Regions from separate parts of the Paraburkholderia sp. SSBN10T genome, predicted to be linked through region 4. Evidence: predicted binding sites of a transcription regulator. Region 4 holds the regulator's gene; each other region holds the start of a gene.

Region 1 (4,130 bases), on a different contig from region 4:
ACAGGTTCGAGCCCAGTGCCACGAGGAAGGTGACGATCAGATGTTGCACCCGTGACAGGCGGTTCCAGCCGAAGAAGAACAGGCCGACGAAGGTCGATTCGAGGAAGAACGCCATCAGCCCTTCGACGGCGAGCGGCACGCCGAAGATATCGCCGACGTAATGCGAGTAGTACGACCAGTTGGTGCCGAACTGGAACTCCAGCGTGAGGCCGGTCGTGACGCCCATGGCGAAGTTGATGCCGAACAGCTTGCCCCAGAACTGCGTCATGTCCTTATAGATCTGCTTGCCGGTCATCACATAGACGGATTCCATGATGACGAGCAGCCAGGACAGGCCGAGCGTAAGCGGGACGAACAGAAAGTGATAAAGCGCCGTCACGGCAAACTGGAGGCGCGAGAGGTCGACGACTTCGCTAACGGGCATGTTGATCACCTTGAGACGGATGCGAGGCAGGCGCCGAGAGCAGTGCCTGTGCGACGAGTGCGGGCGGCATGGACATGTCCTGCGCCGCCGGATGATTGAAGAATGCGTACTTGAGCACCATCAGGAGTGCAAATTTGATGGCAAGCACGATGGCGATATCCCGCCCGAAAGTGGGGCCGCGTACCCAGCCGGCGAGTCGCGCACGCAGGGCGGGGCGAGGCGGATTCCTGTCGTGTAACGTTATGGTCATGATCGGTCGATAGACGACTTCACACCGGTTTATCCGGTCGGATTCAAGCCGCGCAGGCGGCTTGGCGAGTGCATAACGATATTAAGATAGGGGGCTGGCAGCGAGGAAGTTCGCGACTGTGGCATTGGGTCGCGTAAGCATGCCGTCGATCTAACTAATACAAGCAAGCTTGCGATACGTCAAGGAAATGGGGTGGGGTTTGCGGGGCGGAAATGAAAAAGCCCTGCCGTCTTACGAGGGCAGGGCTGATGCCTGACAGGGGCGCAACGGGCCTCTGAGGGCCGGTGTGTTACGAGTAATCGTTCAATGCGCTACGCATTTTTTTCATGGCACTCGCTTCGATCTGGCGGATGCGCTCGGCCGAGACGCCGAATTCGTCTGCTAGGTCGTGCAGCGTCGAACCGCCCGAGCCGTCATCTTCCACCTGCAACCAGCGGGCTTCGATAATCCGGCGGCTGCGTGCGTCGAGCGCTTCGAGGGCGCTGGCAATGCCGTCGCTGTGCAGCTTGTCGCGCTGGCGTGCGGCCAGCACGGCGGTCGGTTCGCTATGCGAATCGGCCAGATAGGCGATCGGCGCGTACGATTCCTCGCCGTCTTCCACTTGCCCTTCCAGCGCGATATCGCCGCCGGACAGACGCGTTTCCATCTCGGACACTTCCTCGCGCTTGACGTTCAGCTCCTTGGCGAGACCGTCGATCTCTTCCGGAGTGAATGCCTGCAAGCCTTGCTTGTGACTGCGCAGGTTGAAGAACAGCTTGCGCTGCGCCTTGGTGGTGGCGACCTTCACCATGCGCCAGTTGCACAGGATGTACTCGTGAATTTCGGCCTTGATCCAGTGCATGGCGTACGACACCAGACGCACGTTTTGCTCCGGATCGAAGCGCTTCACGGCCTTCATCAGGCCGATATTGCCTTCCTGTATCAGGTCGGCATGGGGCAGGCCATAGCCCAGATAGTTGCGCGCGATCGACACTACCAGCCGCAGGTGCGACAGCACGAGGCGGCGCGCCGACTCCAGATTGGCATGCTCGCGAAATTCGGTGGCGAACTGGCGTTCTTCCGCCGGCGTCAGCATCGGAATCCGGTTTACGGCCTGGATGTAGGCGTCGATATTGCCCAGTTGACCGGGCAGCAGCGAAGAATGCGAGAGCGCCAGTGCACCTGCCGAAGCGGCCTTAGCCGACGGCTGGCTCAGAGTACTCGGAAGGGTCATTGCGTTGCTCACGTATAAAACTCCTTTGGAATGAGCCCAAAAGCTCAGTCAGATTTCGACTCCAGCGTGGATGTTAGCACTCTGAATTACCGAGTGCTAATACTTAGAGCGCGTGGGGGTATCCTGGTTCCCGTCTGGCTATCAAAATTTGCTTTTCAATAGCATCATACGCCAGATGCAGCATCAGTGGGATGGGCGTAGGATCTGCTATAAATGTGCGATTGATTGCGAGGAATCGCCGATTTTCTACCATTCGGCATAATAATCTGACGAATTCCGGCTTTCTTCTTATGATTCATTGCTCTTGCGGCCCCCAATAACGGGGCGCATTGCCGGCGCGTCGCCCACGTTCAACCTGGTCAAACGGGTGTTCGATGAACAAGAAAAACAATGCTTGGCGCCGCCGGGCGCTGCACGTCACGCTGGGTTGCGTGCTTGCCGCAATGCTGCTTGGCCCCGGCGCTGCGGTCCGCGCCGACGAATTCGGTGTGCAACTCGCGCTCGGTGTAGGCGACCATCATGTGAAGAAAACCGATCTAGGCCTCGTCTGGGACCCGGATCTGACCTGGTGGCATATCGGTGACTGGCATTTCGCACTGATCGGCGAGGCCCACGCCGCCTGGTGGCATACGGACGAGGGCAACGTTCATGAAAACATCGGCGAATTCGGCGTGACCCCGGTGATTCGGTTCATCAAAGACTCGGGCGCAATCCGTCCGTTTGTGGAGGTCGGTGGTGGTGTCCGGTTGCTGACCAACCCGCGCATATCTTCGACCTTTACACTTGCCACCACGTTTCAGTTCGCCGAAATGGCCGGCGTCGGCGTGGCGTTCGGCAGCCGTCAACAGTATCTGGCCGGCTACCGGTTTCAGCATGTATCCAACGGCGGTATCAAAGAGCCGAATCCTGGTATAAATTTCAGCCAGCTATATTTGCAATATAACTTCTGACGACCGTGGCCGCTGTCGGCCCGTCGAGCTAAAGGGACTGAGCAATGGCCGCAAAAGTGATCGAAGCGATTCGTGGACTGGAGCGCGACCGCTTTCGCGCGATGGTCGACGGTAATGGGCCGTTGCTCGATTCGCTGCTCTCCGACAACGTGAGCTATGTCCATACGAATGGCAAACGCGAAACGAAGCAGCAGTTCATCGACGGGATCACCGCGGGGCGTCGGCGCTATCGGCAGATCGAGATCCAGTCGCAGGAGGTGTTGCCGGTGGGGCGCGAGACCTGCGTCGTGACCGGCCGCGCGCTGATCGAGATGGAGGCGAACAACGGCGCATTGCTGTTCCCGATTGCCTACACCGCGATTCATGCGCAGGAGGATGGCCAGTGGCGGCTGGTGGCGTGGCAGGCGACGCGTTGCGCGATCGAGTGAGGCCGGTGAGCCTCGTTCGCCGGGCGGCTGTGTAAAGCGGCCCGTGCGCGGGGGCGGCAGATCGTGCCGCGCCCGCTTATGCTGCCTGCTCCTGCTCCTGCTCCTGCTCCTGCTCCTGCTCCTGCTCCTGCTGCCTGCTCCTGCTCCTGCTCCTGCTTTTGCTTTTGCTGCTTCATCCCGTTCGCCGCCTGGTTCCTGTCAGGCCGCCACCCGTTGGTCCGGGTGCTTCCACGCGCAGCGGTTGACCGCGCTGATGACGGCGTCCACGACTGCCGCCGCGCCTTCTTCGCTCACTCCGACGCCGTACCGCACCACCTGTTCCCCAACCCGGCAGCCCACGAACACCGCAGTGCGGCCGTCCGACGTACGTGCGCTTTCAACCGAGGTGACTTCAACCGGTTGCCCGGCAGCAGCCCCCAGTACAGCGGCGACGCGCTCGGCGTGCTGCTCGTGCGCTTCTTGCGGCACTTCCTGCTGCGCCTGAGACTGGTCACGCGCGGGTTTCGGCGCCGCGATGCTGAACTCACGATTCACCCACCGCACTGTCGACGCATTGACGCGCCGCGCCGGTCCGACGCGCTCGAAGTATTCACGGGCAAACAAGGCGCAGATCGCCTCGCCGCTCATCTCCGTGCCGCTGCTGTCAGCGGCGGCCTGCACCGCGTGGCTGAACTCGATCTGCACGCGGCGCGGCGGCGTAAAGCCCATGCCGCGCTCGAGCAGGTAGGTCGAGCCGCCTTTGCCGGACTGGCTGTTCACGCGGATCACGGCGTCGTAGCTGCGACCCACATCGGCCGGATCGAGCGGCAGATACGGCACTTCCCACACGGCGTCCGGCCGCTGCTGCGCGAAGCCCTTGCGGATC
Region 2 (4,130 bases), on a different contig from region 4:
GTAGGTCATCGAGTGCGATCCTGGCCCGAAACCTTGCCCGAACAGATAGCCGCCGAGCAGCAGGATAGCCAGCACCACGAGCAGGCCGCTGCCGGGTTTGCCGATCAAGGCGAGCCCGATCAGCGATGCGAATTGCAGCGAATGCCCCAGCACCGTCATCTTCCATGCTCCGACGGTGGGCGCGGTGCGCACGCCGATCAATCCGCCGACAAAAGCGAACGCCAGATTCAGCGTCAGCGCCGCGACGATCGTCGTGAGCGGGCCTTGATGAAAGAAGCTGGCAATGATCACCGGCAAGCCGAAGATGATCGCGTTATAGCCGAACGACGATGCTGCACCGATCGTAGCAGCGAGAATCGTGCGGCTGCGGTAGGTCCGGTTGAACAGCACGCCGTAGTTGCGCCACGACGCGGCGCGCGGCGCCTTCGTCAGCGTCGCGCTGCGCTCGACCACCGCATCCACGCCATACGAGCGCTTGAGGATGCGCGCGGCCTCGTCCAGATCGCCCTGATTCGCGGCCCAAACCGGCGACTCGCTAATGTAGCGGCTGCGCACGAGAATAATCACGATGGCGGGCACCGCGCCGAATGCGAGCGTCAGACGCCACAGCCAGCCCAGTTGATGTTCGGGCAGGATCGCATACAACCCGAGAATCAACAGATAGCAGGTGCTGGTGGCGGCATACCACGCCGGGCACCAGGCGGCCACGCTGGCCGCCTTGTTGCCCTTGCCTGCCACGCGCGAAAATTCGGCCAGAAAGGCCATAGCCACCGGCAAATCGAGGCCGACACCGAAACCCATCAGAAAACGCGCCCCACCCAGAACCCACGCGTTGGGCGCCAGGCCCGCAGCGATGGCCGCGACCACGAAGAACAGCATGTCGGCCATGAACACACGATAACGGCCAATCCGGTCGGTCAGGTAGCCGCCGAACAGTGCGCCGAGAATGGCGCCAAACGTGATCGCCGACGAAACGAAACCCACCTGTACCGGCGAAAGCGAGAACTGGCGCGCAATGTCCTTGATGCCATAAGCGAGCGAAGTCAGATCATAGGCATCGAGAAAAACCCCGCCGAGAGCGATGGCAATCACGATGCGTGCGTTGCTCCCTTTCGCAGCCCCTGCGCTGACGATGCGCGAGACGTCCTGGGCGGAGTGGATGACGGCGGGACGTGAAGCACTTCCCGCCTCTACTGGCGTGTCGACGCTAGTCGACGGAAAAGCAACGGTAGACATGATGTCGGAGTTCGCACGAGTAGCTGAAGCGTTGCATGGTAGCCATGCACGGTGCATCGGCAAAACGAGGAATTGATATATGCAAATCTGCGTTTTCCCGTGCGCCGGGCAAACCGGTTGCCCCCGCAATTTTCCAGGGCGTCCCATAACCTAAACAGCAAAACGCGGATAAGCATTTGAGGATTCGTTATTGGAGCGCTCCGTTGCCCGTTCTTATACTCGATCACGGTCAGCACTCGCCAGCGAAGAGTGCCAAAACTCCACTGCAGGAATATCTAAATGAGCCTACGTCCTTTGCATGATCGTGTGATCGTCAAGCGTCTCGATCAGGAGACGAAAACCGCCTCGGGCATCGTGATTCCCGAGAGCGCTGCCGAAAAACCCGACCAGGGTGAAGTCCTCGCCGTCGGTCCGGGCAAGCGCGATAGCGACGGCAAGCGCATCGAACCGGATCTGCAGGTCGGCGAGCGCGTGCTGTTCGGCAAATACGCGGGTCAGCAGGTCAAGGTCGACGGCACCGACCTGCTCGTGCTGCGCGAAGAAGACATTGTCGCAGTCGTCCACCAATAACGGAGCAAAGCAAATGGCAGCCAAAGAAATCGTCTTTAGCGACAGCGCACGTTCGAAACTGGTCGAAGGTGTGAACATCCTCGCGAACGCCGTGAAGGTCACGCTGGGTCCGAAGGGCCGCAATGTGGTGCTGGAGCGCTCGTTCGGCTCACCGGTCGTGACCAAGGACGGCGTGTCGGTCGCCAAGGAAATCGAGCTGGCCGACAAGTTGCAGAACATCGGCGCACAACTGGTCAAAGAGGTGGCCTCGCGCACCAGCGACGCCGCCGGCGACGGCACGACGACCGCCACCGTGCTCGCTCAGGCGATCGTCCGTGAGGGTCAGAAATACGTCGCGGCGGGCCTGAACCCGCTGGATCTGAAACGCGGCATCGACAAGGCGGTGAGCGCCGCTATCGACGAGCTGAAGAAAATCAGCAAGCCGACCACCACCAGCAAGGAGATCGCCCAGGTGGCGACGATCTCCGCCAACGGCGAGGAATCGATCGGCCAGCGCATCGCCGAGGCGATCGACCGCGTCGGCAAGGAAGGCGTGATTACCGTCGAAGACGGCAAGTCGCTCGCCGATGAACTCGAAGTGGTCGAGGGTCTGCAGTTCGATCGCGGCTACCTGTCGCCGTATTTCATCAACAACCCGGACAAGCAGGTCGCTGTTCTCGACAATCCGTTCATCCTGCTGCACGACAAGAAGATCTCGAACATTCGCGATCTGCTGCCGGTCCTCGAGCAGGTTGCCAAGGCGGGCCGCCCGCTGCTGATCATCGCCGAGGACGTGGAAGGCGAAGCGCTCGCAACGCTGGTGGTGAACAACATCCGCGGCATTCTGAAGACGGTCGCGGTCAAGGCGCCCGGCTTCGGAGACCGCCGCAAGGCGCTGCTCGAAGACATCGCGATTCTGACCGGTGGCCAGGTGATTGCCGAGGAAACCGGCCTCACGCTCGAAAAGGCGACGCTGGCCGAGCTGGGCCAGGCGAAGCGCATCGAAGTGGGCAAGGAGAATACCACGGTGATCGACGGCGGCGGCGACCCGCAAACCATCGAAGCGCGTGTAAAGCAGATTCGCGTGCAGATCGAAGAAGCCACCTCCGATTACGACCGCGAAAAGCTCCAGGAGCGCGTCGCCAAGCTGGCAGGCGGCGTGGCGGTGATCAAGGTGGGCGGCGCCACCGAGATCGAGGTCAAGGAAAAGAAGGACCGCGTCGACGATGCGCTGCATGCAACCCGCGCGGCCGTCGAAGAAGGCATCGTGCCGGGTGGCGGCGTGGCGCTGATTCGCGTGCGCAACGCGATCGCCGAACTGAAAGGTAGCAATCCCGATCAGGATGCCGGCGTGAAGATCGTCTTGCGTGCGCTTGAAGAGCCGCTTCGCCAGATCGTCTCCAATGCCGGCGAGGAAGCCAGCGTCGTGGTCGCGCAGGTCTCGCAGGGCAGCGGCAACTTCGGCTACAACGCGCAGACCGGTGAATACGGCGATCTGGTCGAATCGGGGGTGCTCGATCCGACCAAGGTCACTCGCACCGCGCTGCAAAACGCGGCTTCGGTGGCAGGTCTATTGCTGACCACCGATGCGACCGTGCACGAAGCGCCGAAGGATGCCGCACCGGCGGCGCCGGCGGGCGGTCCGGTTGCGGGCGGCCCAGGCTTCGACTTCTAGGATTCCTGATATCGCGGCGGTACGCCTCTGGCGCCTGCGACAAGCGTCGCAAGACGTCAGAGGCAGTTACGTCTAAACGGTTTCGGCGGTCTTGTGCCGAAAACTCGCCGCTGCATGTCGCCCGGGCAACTGGTCACCCGCGCCGAACAGCTTGTTGCGCAGCGTACCGTCGCCGTAAGCGGTCTTGTACAGCCCGCGGTTTTGCAACTCGGGCACCACCAGATCGATGAAGTCCTCGTAGCTCTCGGGCACGACCGTGCGGCTGAGATTGAAACCGTCGACGCCGGTTTCCTCGACCCACGCCTGCAGTTCGTCCGCCACCTGGGCCGCGCTGCCGACAATGGCCGGATAGCGCCCGCCCAGTTCGAACATCTCGAGCAGCTTGCGACGGGTCCAGCCGTGCTGCTTCGCCGTGCGCGTTGCCGATTCGATGGCGTTGGTCGGCGCATAGTCGACCGGCGCATCGAGATCGTATTGAGCGTAGTCGATACCGGTGCTGGCCGCGAAATGCGCGAGCCCTGCTTCGCGGCTTGCATAACGTAAATAGTCCGCATACTTCTCGCGCGCTTCGTGCTCGGTGGCGCCCGTCACGACCGCCGCGCCCACGAATACCTTGACGTCGTCCGGTTGCCGCCCGGCTTGCACCAGTTGCTCGCGCAACGTACGCACC
Region 3 (4,130 bases), on a different contig from region 4:
CTCACTACCCTCCGGAGGGAGTTTGAGTTTGGCGAGTATTGCCAGCAACCCTGAGGACTCCACGCAAGGCGATCTGTTTCTTGGACCGATCAGCGTACAGACGTCTGCCTGCATCGTCACGACGCCGTCCATAAGCGTCCCGATGCCTGATGTCAAAGCATCGGACCTGAAATCGGCAGGCAATACAACCGGAAACACGGGCTTCAACATTGGACTGCAGTGTTCCGCCGGAGCGGCGGTTTATATGACGCTCACTGACGCAAGCGACCCGGGAAACACATCAGATCAACTTACCTTGTCGAATAGCTCGACGGCTGCCGGCGTCAAACTGCAGGTACTTCGTTACAGCGTACCTGTGCACTTTGGCCCTGATTCAGCCGACCCAGGAAGTCCCGGTCAATGGTATGTGGGCTCGTCCGGCACCCTGACAAACATTCCGTTGACGGTTCGATACATCAACGCGGGAACGGAACCGGTCAAGGCCGGGACCGTTCGCGGAGTCGCCACCTTTACGATGAGCTATCAGTAGCAGCGGGCAATCCGCGGGCGCGGCATCAGATAACACGTTCCCTGGCGAAGAGCCAGGGGGCACCTATACTGCAATTCGTAGTTTTCACTGGAGAGCAACAATGAGCCTCATCAGGATAGCGTTGGCCGACGATCATCCGGTGGTCGTTGCAGGCCTTCAACACAATCTGGCGAAGCTTCCCACACTAGAAATCGTCGGGCAGGGCAATGACTCCACGGAAATTGTCGAACTACTTTCCAGCAAGCCTTGCGACGTTCTGGTGACGGATTACGCAATGCCAGGCGGAAAGTATGGCGACGGACTCAGTTTTCTCCAGTTTCTCCGGCGCCTGTTTCCGACGCTCAAAATCATCGTGTATACGGCTTTTAACAATGCACTCATCCTGAACGAACTCAAACGAACAGGCGTGAATTCGATCGTCAACAAGTCCGCCGAGTTGAAAGATCTGATCGTGGCGATACACGCCGTTTATGGCGGCGTCGAATTCTTCGACCCGGACCCGCGACTAACTTCCGATCCGACCACGCAGCGCGGTTCGGGCGCCGAAGGTCTCGACAGGCTAACGCCAAGGGAGCTCGAGGTGATGCGGTTCTACCTGAACGGTATGTCGATCAACGAGATTGCCCACAAGCTTAACCGCGCTAAAACGACGATCAGCGCACAGAAAATGAGCGCGATGAAGAAGCTGGGCGTCGCGCGCGACGTCGATCTCTTCCGGCGTGCCCGGGAAACCGGCCTCGTCATCGCCGCGGAGAGCACGCCTAGCCCACAGTTATAAGAGCCGGCTCGATATCATCCGGGCGGCCTGAGCCCGATGTGGCGATGAGACCGGGCTGGCGTGAAGAGTTGATTTTCTTGCCTCATTTCGCTAGCGTGTCAATCCTTGCAAAAGTACTGGACTTCCTGTTGCTGGACTTGAAAGCAGCAGCGAGCGATTTTCGTCTGGAGCAAACGAAGCCGAAAAGATCGGCGCTCGATGCGAAGCAGCTATTCGCGCGTCGATGGCCGCCGGCAAGGTGGACCTTCCGCTCGCGGGTAGCGCGGTGACGCGATGGGCGGTTGTGGGGTACTCCAAACTATTCACGCGGCCGATCGCCCTTGGCTGGCTGCGGCGCTGACTGCTACTAACCAGGCAATGCAGAGCAATCAAATTATCGCTGCCTTCGATTTCGACGGCACCATCACCACGTCGGACAGTCTGCGTGACTTCGTGGCTTACGCGGTCGGTCGCGGCTGGTTCGCCGTTGGGGTCATGCACGCATCGCCATGGCTCATTGGCCTGCTGGCTGGCGTTTGCGATCGAGGCTCCGCCAAGGCACGTTTCCTTGCCGCGACGATTGGCGGCATGACTCAGCGCGAACTTGAGGAGGCAGCGCAGCATTATGCCGCTCGCCGGCTGCCGAACCGGATCCGCCCCGAAATGGCCGAGCGGATCCAGGAGCATAAGCGCCGTGGCCACCGGCTTGTGCTGGTCAGCGCGTCTCCCGCGCTCTATCTTCGGCATTGGGCCGCGGGCGCGGGTTTCGACGCGGTTCTCGCGACGGAACTCGAATTTCGCGACGACCGGTTCTCTGGCTGCTTCGCCTCACCGAACTGTTGGGGAGTGGAGAAAGTGCGGCGGCTGCAACACTGGTTCGCCGACGATTCGCCAGAAGTGCTGTATGCGTACGGCGACAGCCTGGGCGACCGTGAAATGCTCGCGCTTGCCGATCATGCATGGCTACGAGGAGTTGGCGCAATGCCTGAGATTGATGGATGGCAGGGCAAAACGTCGGCGCAGTCGACATGTGACGGCTCCTGAATCGCGTAGGATACGCAGGCCGTACTCGTGCCGTGCGCCGTTGACGCTCCCCTTCAAGATCCCCGAGCGTCAGCCCGTATTCCTCCATCTGGCTGCTGTTTTCAACCGACGTATTTCAGCGACGACGCTACCGAGCCAAGTCATGGCATAGGGGCTTTCCCTGGGTATCGAGAGCCGCTAGAACGCACGAACGAACGCCGTCAGATCGGGCGTATCATCGAACTTTGCGTGCAACGCAGTTGACCCCGGATTCGACTCCAATTCATTGTTTCTGATGGAAATTTCCCGCCGGGTTGATGGTTGGACGCGGCTCAGCAGTTCAGACTTATGTGAACAAAGTTCAAAGTCAGGTGAATCTCGAGACTCGACACCGACCCCCCCGTAAAAATTTCCCCCTCCCTTCCTTCTTGAATTTGTCACCGCCCGTCCATATAATTAGCACTCGCTGCACGAGAGTGCTAACAACATCGCCGGTTGGCTTGTCCAGCCGGGTTTTCTCAGCGTTCTTCAGTCTCAATCAAGAGAGGAGTATGTATGAACCTTCGTCCTTTGCATGATCGCGTGATCGTCAAACGTCTGGATCAAGAAACCAAGACCGCGTCGGGCATCGTGATCCCCGAAGCCGCAGCAGAAAAGCCGGATCAAGGCGAAATTCTGGCAGTCGGCCCGGGCAAGCGCGACGACAAGGGCGCACAAATCGCCCTCGACGTGAAGGTCGGTGACCGCGTCCTGTTCGGCAAGTACGCTGGCCAGACCGTCAAGGTCGACGGCAACGAACTGCTCGTAATGCGCGAAGAAGACATCATGGCCGTGGTGCAGAAGTAAGCGCAAAGCGCTACTTTCCCGGTCATATCCCAGAGAATTCAAGGAGTTGGAAGATGGCAGCTAAAGACGTCGTATTCGGTGATTCCGCCCGTGCCAAGATGGTCGAAGGCGTGAACATTCTCGCGAACGCTGTGAAGGTCACGCTGGGTCCGAAGGGCCGCAACGTTGTCCTGGAACGCAGCTTCGGCGGCCCGACGGTCACCAAGGACGGTGTGTCGGTCGCAAAAGAGATCGAACTGAAAGACAAGCTCCAGAACATGGGCGCACAAATGGTCAAGGAAGTGGCTTCCAAGACCAGCGACAACGCAGGCGACGGCACGACGACCGCAACGGTTCTCGCGCAATCCATCGTCCGCGAAGGCATGAAGTACGTCGCATCGGGCATGAACCCGATGGACCTGAAGCGCGGCATCGACAAGGCTGTCGGCGCAGCGATCGAAGAACTGCGCAAGATCAGCAAGCCCTGCACGACCAACAAGGAAATCGCTCAAGTCGGCGCGATCTCGGCGAACAGCGATTCGTCGATCGGCGACCGTATCGCTGAAGCGATGGACAAGGTCGGCAAGGAAGGCGTCATCACCGTCGAAGACGGCAAGTCGCTGCAAGACGAACTGGACGTGGTTGAAGGCATGCAGTTCGACCGCGGCTACCTGTCGCCGTACTTCATCAACAACCCGGACAAGCAAGTTGCTGTGCTCGACAACCCGTTCGTGCTGCTGCACGACAAGAAGGTGTCGAACATTCGTGACCTCCTCCCGGTCCTGGAACAGGTCGCCAAGGCTGGCCGTCCGCTGCTGATCATCGCAGAAGACGTCGAAGGCGAAGCGCTGGCTACGCTGGTTGTGAACAACATCCGCGGCATCCTGAAGACGGTTGCTGTCAAGGCTCCTGGCTTCGGCGATCGTCGTAAGGCCATGCTGGAAGACATCGCGATCCTGACCGGCGGCCAGGTTATCGCTGAAGAAACCGGCCTGA
Region 4 (4,130 bases):
AACGATGCCGCACGGAAAACTCACGCCGTCACCGCACCTTGCACAGCCGCTGCCTGCACCGGCCAGCCCTGCAGATTCTGGGCGACGATCTCGCCCAGCGCGGCAATCCAGGCCTGCGAGGCGTTCAGGCAGGGAATCCGGTGAAACTCCTTGCCGCCGGCATGCATGAACTCGTCGCGAACCTCCATACCGATTTCCTCAATAGTTTCGAGGCAATCGGCAGTAAAACCCGGACAAAACACATCCGCACGGCGCACACCCGCCGCGCCGAGCTCCTTCAGTGTCGGCGCAGTGTAAGGCTGCAGCCACTCGGCCTTGCCGAAGCGCGACTGGAACGTGACACGGCACTCCACCGGCGTCAGCTCGAGCGCCTGCATCAGCAGCGCGCCGGTTTGCTGGCACTGGTCGTGGTACGGATCGCCCAGATCGAGCGTGCGCTTGGGTACGCCGTGGAAACTCAGCACCAGCTTATCGCCGGCCGCGAAGTCCGGGCGGCCGTGCGTGTGCCAGTAATGGTGCACTTGCGCGGCCAGCGCCGCGATATAGGCGGGATGGTCGGCGTATTGGCGGATGGTGCGGATTTCCGGCTGGTTGCGCATGCGCTTGAGCGCGGAAAAAGCGTCGTCGAAGGCCGTCGCCGTGGTGGACGACGAGTATTGCGGGTACATCGGCACCAGCAGCACACGCTCGGCGCCGGCCAGCTTCAACTGGTTCAGCATGGCCGGGATGCCCGGCATGCCGTAGCGCATGGCGTACTCGACGATCACCGTGTAGTCGTTCACCTGCAGCAGATGCCTCAGCCCTTCCACCTGCTTCTCCGTGAACACGCGCAAGGGCGACCCCTCCGGCGTCCACACCGCGGCATATTTCTTCGCCGACGAGAGACCGCGCGACGGCAGGATCAAAAGCCGCAGGATCACCTGCCAGATGACGGCCGGAATCTCGACCACCCGCGGGTCGGACAGAAACTGCGCCAGATAGCGGCGCACGGCCCGCGGCGTCGGGGCGTCCGGCGTGCCTAGATTGATCAGCAAGACCGCAACACGATGGGATGTGGCGGGCTGCGAAGGCCGCTCTAGATCGAAACGCATAGGCAACAGGGTTGGCCGCGTGCAGCCGGGAAACGGTTCAGGTGGAACCCATTATAGCGGGGCGGTCCGCCACGCATACCTGGCCATTCGGCCGATTGGCAAGCTCCCCGCCGCCCTGCATCATTGACGCCATGGCGTTGCGGCACGGGCCGGGCGGTTTGCACCGCCGGCGGCGCGCCAGCGCGGGCGGCTAGCCGGCCGCCGCTCGCGAGAACCGGCGCTTACTGCTGGCTGAGCGTCAGCGAGAGCAGCCGTGCCGTAATGTCGACGATCGGAATCACGCGGTTGTAGGCCATCCGCGTCGGCCCGATCACGCCGAGCGTGCCGACGATCTTGCCGTTCACTTCATACGGCGCGGTCACCACGCTCATTTCTTCGATCGGCACGAGATTCGATTCGCCGCCAATGAAAATCTGCACGCCCTGGGCGTGACTCGATACGTCGAGCAACTGAAGGAGGCTGGTCTTTTGGTCGAATACATCAAACAGCTTGCGCAGCCGCGCCATGTCGGAGGACAGGTCGGCGACTTCGAGCAGGTTGCGCTCACCCGAGATCAGCACGGTCTCGCCGGTGTCGGCTTCGTCGGTGCTCGCCGTCACGGCGGCGTGCATCAGCGTGGTCATGTCGCCGCGCAATGCGTCGATCTCTTCGCGCAGGCGCCGGCGCACTTCGTCGAACGACAGACCGGCGAAGTGGGCATTGATGTAATTGGAGGCCTCCACGAGCTGCGACGGCGAAAAATCGCGCTGGGTAGCCATGATGCGGTTCTGGACGTCGCCCTCAGGCGTAACGATGATGAGCAGGATGCGCTTGTCGGACAGGCGCATGAACTCGATCTGCTTGAACACGTGGCTGCGCCGCGGTGTCAGCACCACGCCGGCAAACTGCGACAGGTTGGACAGCACGCTCGCTGCCGCCGCTACGATCTTCTGCGGCTCGCCCGCCTGCAGCGTGGTCTTGACAGTGCGCGTGACGGCTTCTTCGTCAGCGGCCGACTCCACCGTCAGCATCGTGTCGACGAACAGGCGGTACCCACGGGGTGTCGGAATCCGGCCCGCCGAGGTATGCGGACTGATGACGAGCCCCAGCTCCTCCAGGTCGGACATCACGTTGCGGATAGTCGCCGGGCTCAGCTCGAGGCCGGAGTAGCGCGACAACGTGCGCGAGCCGACCGGCTGACCCTCGGCGATGTAGCGCTCGATCAACGTTTTGAGGAGGGTTTGTGCGCGGGGATCTAGCATGACGGAAAATTTTAGCCTAACGACGCAACGACCGCGAGCGCTAACAATTCTAGCGTTTCTGGCCACCTTACCCGAGCAGCGCGGACCGGGTGGGCCGCCCACCGCCTCGCACAAACCCGCTACTGCGGAAAGTGCGGGTTCGGCACGGCCTACGCCGCCTCCAGTCCCACGCAATTTGCTTGCGGTCATCAGGACTTCACCATTCTAACGACAATCCTGCGCTGACCGGACGGCGTACCGCTCACCCGCCCCGCGCCCGCCACCCAAGTGGCCGCGGACGGTTCTTTTCAGCCCCCACCTATGGTGTAATGCCGGCATGCAAGTTACCAGCCAGTTCAAGACCGTCGCGCTCGTCGGGCGCAGCAATACGCCAGGCATCGGCGAGCCGCTGACCGCGCTTGCCTCGTGCATCGCCAGGCGCGGCTTCGAGGTGGTGTTCGAAGCGGAAACCGCCGCGGAAATCGGCGTGACCGAATACCCCGCCTTGCGCCCGGCGGAGATCGGCGCGCGCGCCGACGTGGCTGTGGTGCTGGGTGGCGACGGCACGATGCTCGGCATCGGGCGTCAGCTTGCGCCCTACCGCACGCCGCTGATCGGCATCAACCACGGGCGAGTCGGCTTTATTACCGATATCCCGATTTCCGACATGCAGGAAATCGTCCCGCAAATGCTCGGCGGCCACTTCGAGCGCGAGGAACGCATGCTGCTGGAAGCGCGCATCATGCGCGACGGCAATCCGATCTACCACGCGCTGGCGTTCAACGACGTAGTGGTGAACCGCAGCGGCTTCTCGGGGATGGCGGAACTGCACGTGGCCGTCGACGGCCGCTTCATGTACAACCAGCGTTCGGACGGGCTGATCGTCGCCACGCCGACGGGCTCGACCGCGTACGCCCTGTCGTCGTCCGGGCCTATCCTGCATCCGCAGTTGCAAGGCATCGTGCTGGTGCCGATTGCGCCGCACGCGCTGTCCAACCGCCCTATCGTGCTGCCGGACGACTCGAAGGTCAGCATCCAGATCGTCTCCGGGCGTGACGTGAACGTCAATTTCGACATGCAGTCGTTCACCGCGCTCGAACACGCCGACACGATCGAAGTACGCCGCTCGCGCCATACCGTGCCGCTGCTGCACCCGATCGGCCACAGCCATTACGCGACGCTGCGCAAGAAACTGCACTGGAACGAATACCCGTCGCACGAAGACGACATCAAGCCCTGAACGGATCCCGAGCACCTGGCCGCAGCCGGTAACCCAAGCCACCACAGAACCTCCATGCTTCGCCACCTCTCGATACGCGACTTCGTCATCGTCGCCGCGCTCGATCTCGAATTCGACAGCGGCTTTACGGTTTTTTCGGGTGAAACGGGCGCCGGCAAGTCGATCCTGATCGACGCCCTGGCGCTGGCGCTCGGCGCCCGCGCCGACGCCGGCGTCGTGCGCACCGGCGAAGCTCGCGCGGACATCACCGCCGAATTCGAAACCCACGCGCAGATCGACCAGTGGCTCGACGAGCAGGCATTCGCCACGCCGGGGTCCACGGGTGCCTCAAACGGCGCCGGTGCTGCAGACGGCGCCGACCCGCACGGCAACACCGTCATGCTGCGGCGCGTGGTGGATGCGAACGGCCGCTCGCGCGCCTTCATCAACGGCACCGCGGCGACGCTTGCGCAACTGCGCGAGGTCGGGGAAATGCTGGTCGATATCCACGGGCAGCACGCCCACCAGTTGCTGATGCGCCCGGACGCGCAGCGCGAGCTGTTCGACACCCACGCCGGCCTCGTCGACAAGGCCGCCGTC

What was found. The regulator HrcA, encoded in region 4, represses chaperone genes, less so after heat shock. The targets are predictions, from matches to a motif close to TTAGCACTCNNNNNNNNNGAGTGCTAA.
Region 1: the regulator HrcA is predicted to act here: its motif matches at 1,961-1,987, upstream of rpoH (RNA polymerase sigma factor RpoH).
Region 2: the regulator HrcA is predicted to act here: its motif matches at 1,466-1,492, upstream of AC1ECK_RS18945 (co-chaperone GroES).
Region 3: the regulator HrcA is predicted to act here: its motif matches at 2,766-2,792, upstream of groES (co-chaperone GroES).

The regions. Positions count from the first base shown of each region.
Region 1 is NZ_JBWQQI010000018.1:111,377-115,506, forward strand. Features, by position in the region: gene AC1ECK_RS25375 (cytochrome ubiquinol oxidase subunit I) at 1-424, opposite strand, end outside; gene cydP (cytochrome oxidase putative small subunit CydP) at 414-674, opposite strand; gene rpoH (RNA polymerase sigma factor RpoH) at 964-1,899, opposite strand; gene AC1ECK_RS25390 (acyloxyacyl hydrolase) at 2,262-2,837, shown strand; gene AC1ECK_RS25395 (nuclear transport factor 2 family protein) at 2,882-3,265, shown strand; gene leuA (2-isopropylmalate synthase) at 3,464-4,130, opposite strand, start outside.
Region 2 is NZ_JBWQQI010000011.1:217,573-221,702, reverse strand. Features, by position in the region: gene AC1ECK_RS18950 (MFS transporter) at 1-1,236, opposite strand, end outside; gene AC1ECK_RS18945 (co-chaperone GroES) at 1,516-1,806, shown strand; gene groL (chaperonin GroEL) at 1,820-3,460, shown strand; gene AC1ECK_RS18935 (LLM class flavin-dependent oxidoreductase) at 3,533-4,130, opposite strand, start outside.
Region 3 is NZ_JBWQQI010000005.1:208,804-212,933, reverse strand. Features, by position in the region: gene AC1ECK_RS10080 (fimbrial protein) at 1-529, shown strand, start outside; gene AC1ECK_RS10075 (response regulator) at 630-1,307, shown strand; gene AC1ECK_RS10070 (HAD-IB family hydrolase) at 1,665-2,330, shown strand; gene groES (co-chaperone GroES) at 2,865-3,155, shown strand; gene groL (chaperonin GroEL) at 3,209-4,130, shown strand, end outside.
Region 4 is NZ_JBWQQI010000012.1:204,296-208,425, reverse strand. Features, by position in the region: gene hemH (ferrochelatase) at 21-1,091, opposite strand; gene hrcA (heat-inducible transcriptional repressor HrcA) at 1,313-2,332, opposite strand; gene AC1ECK_RS19985 (NAD kinase) at 2,649-3,551, shown strand; gene recN (DNA repair protein RecN) at 3,606-4,130, shown strand, end outside.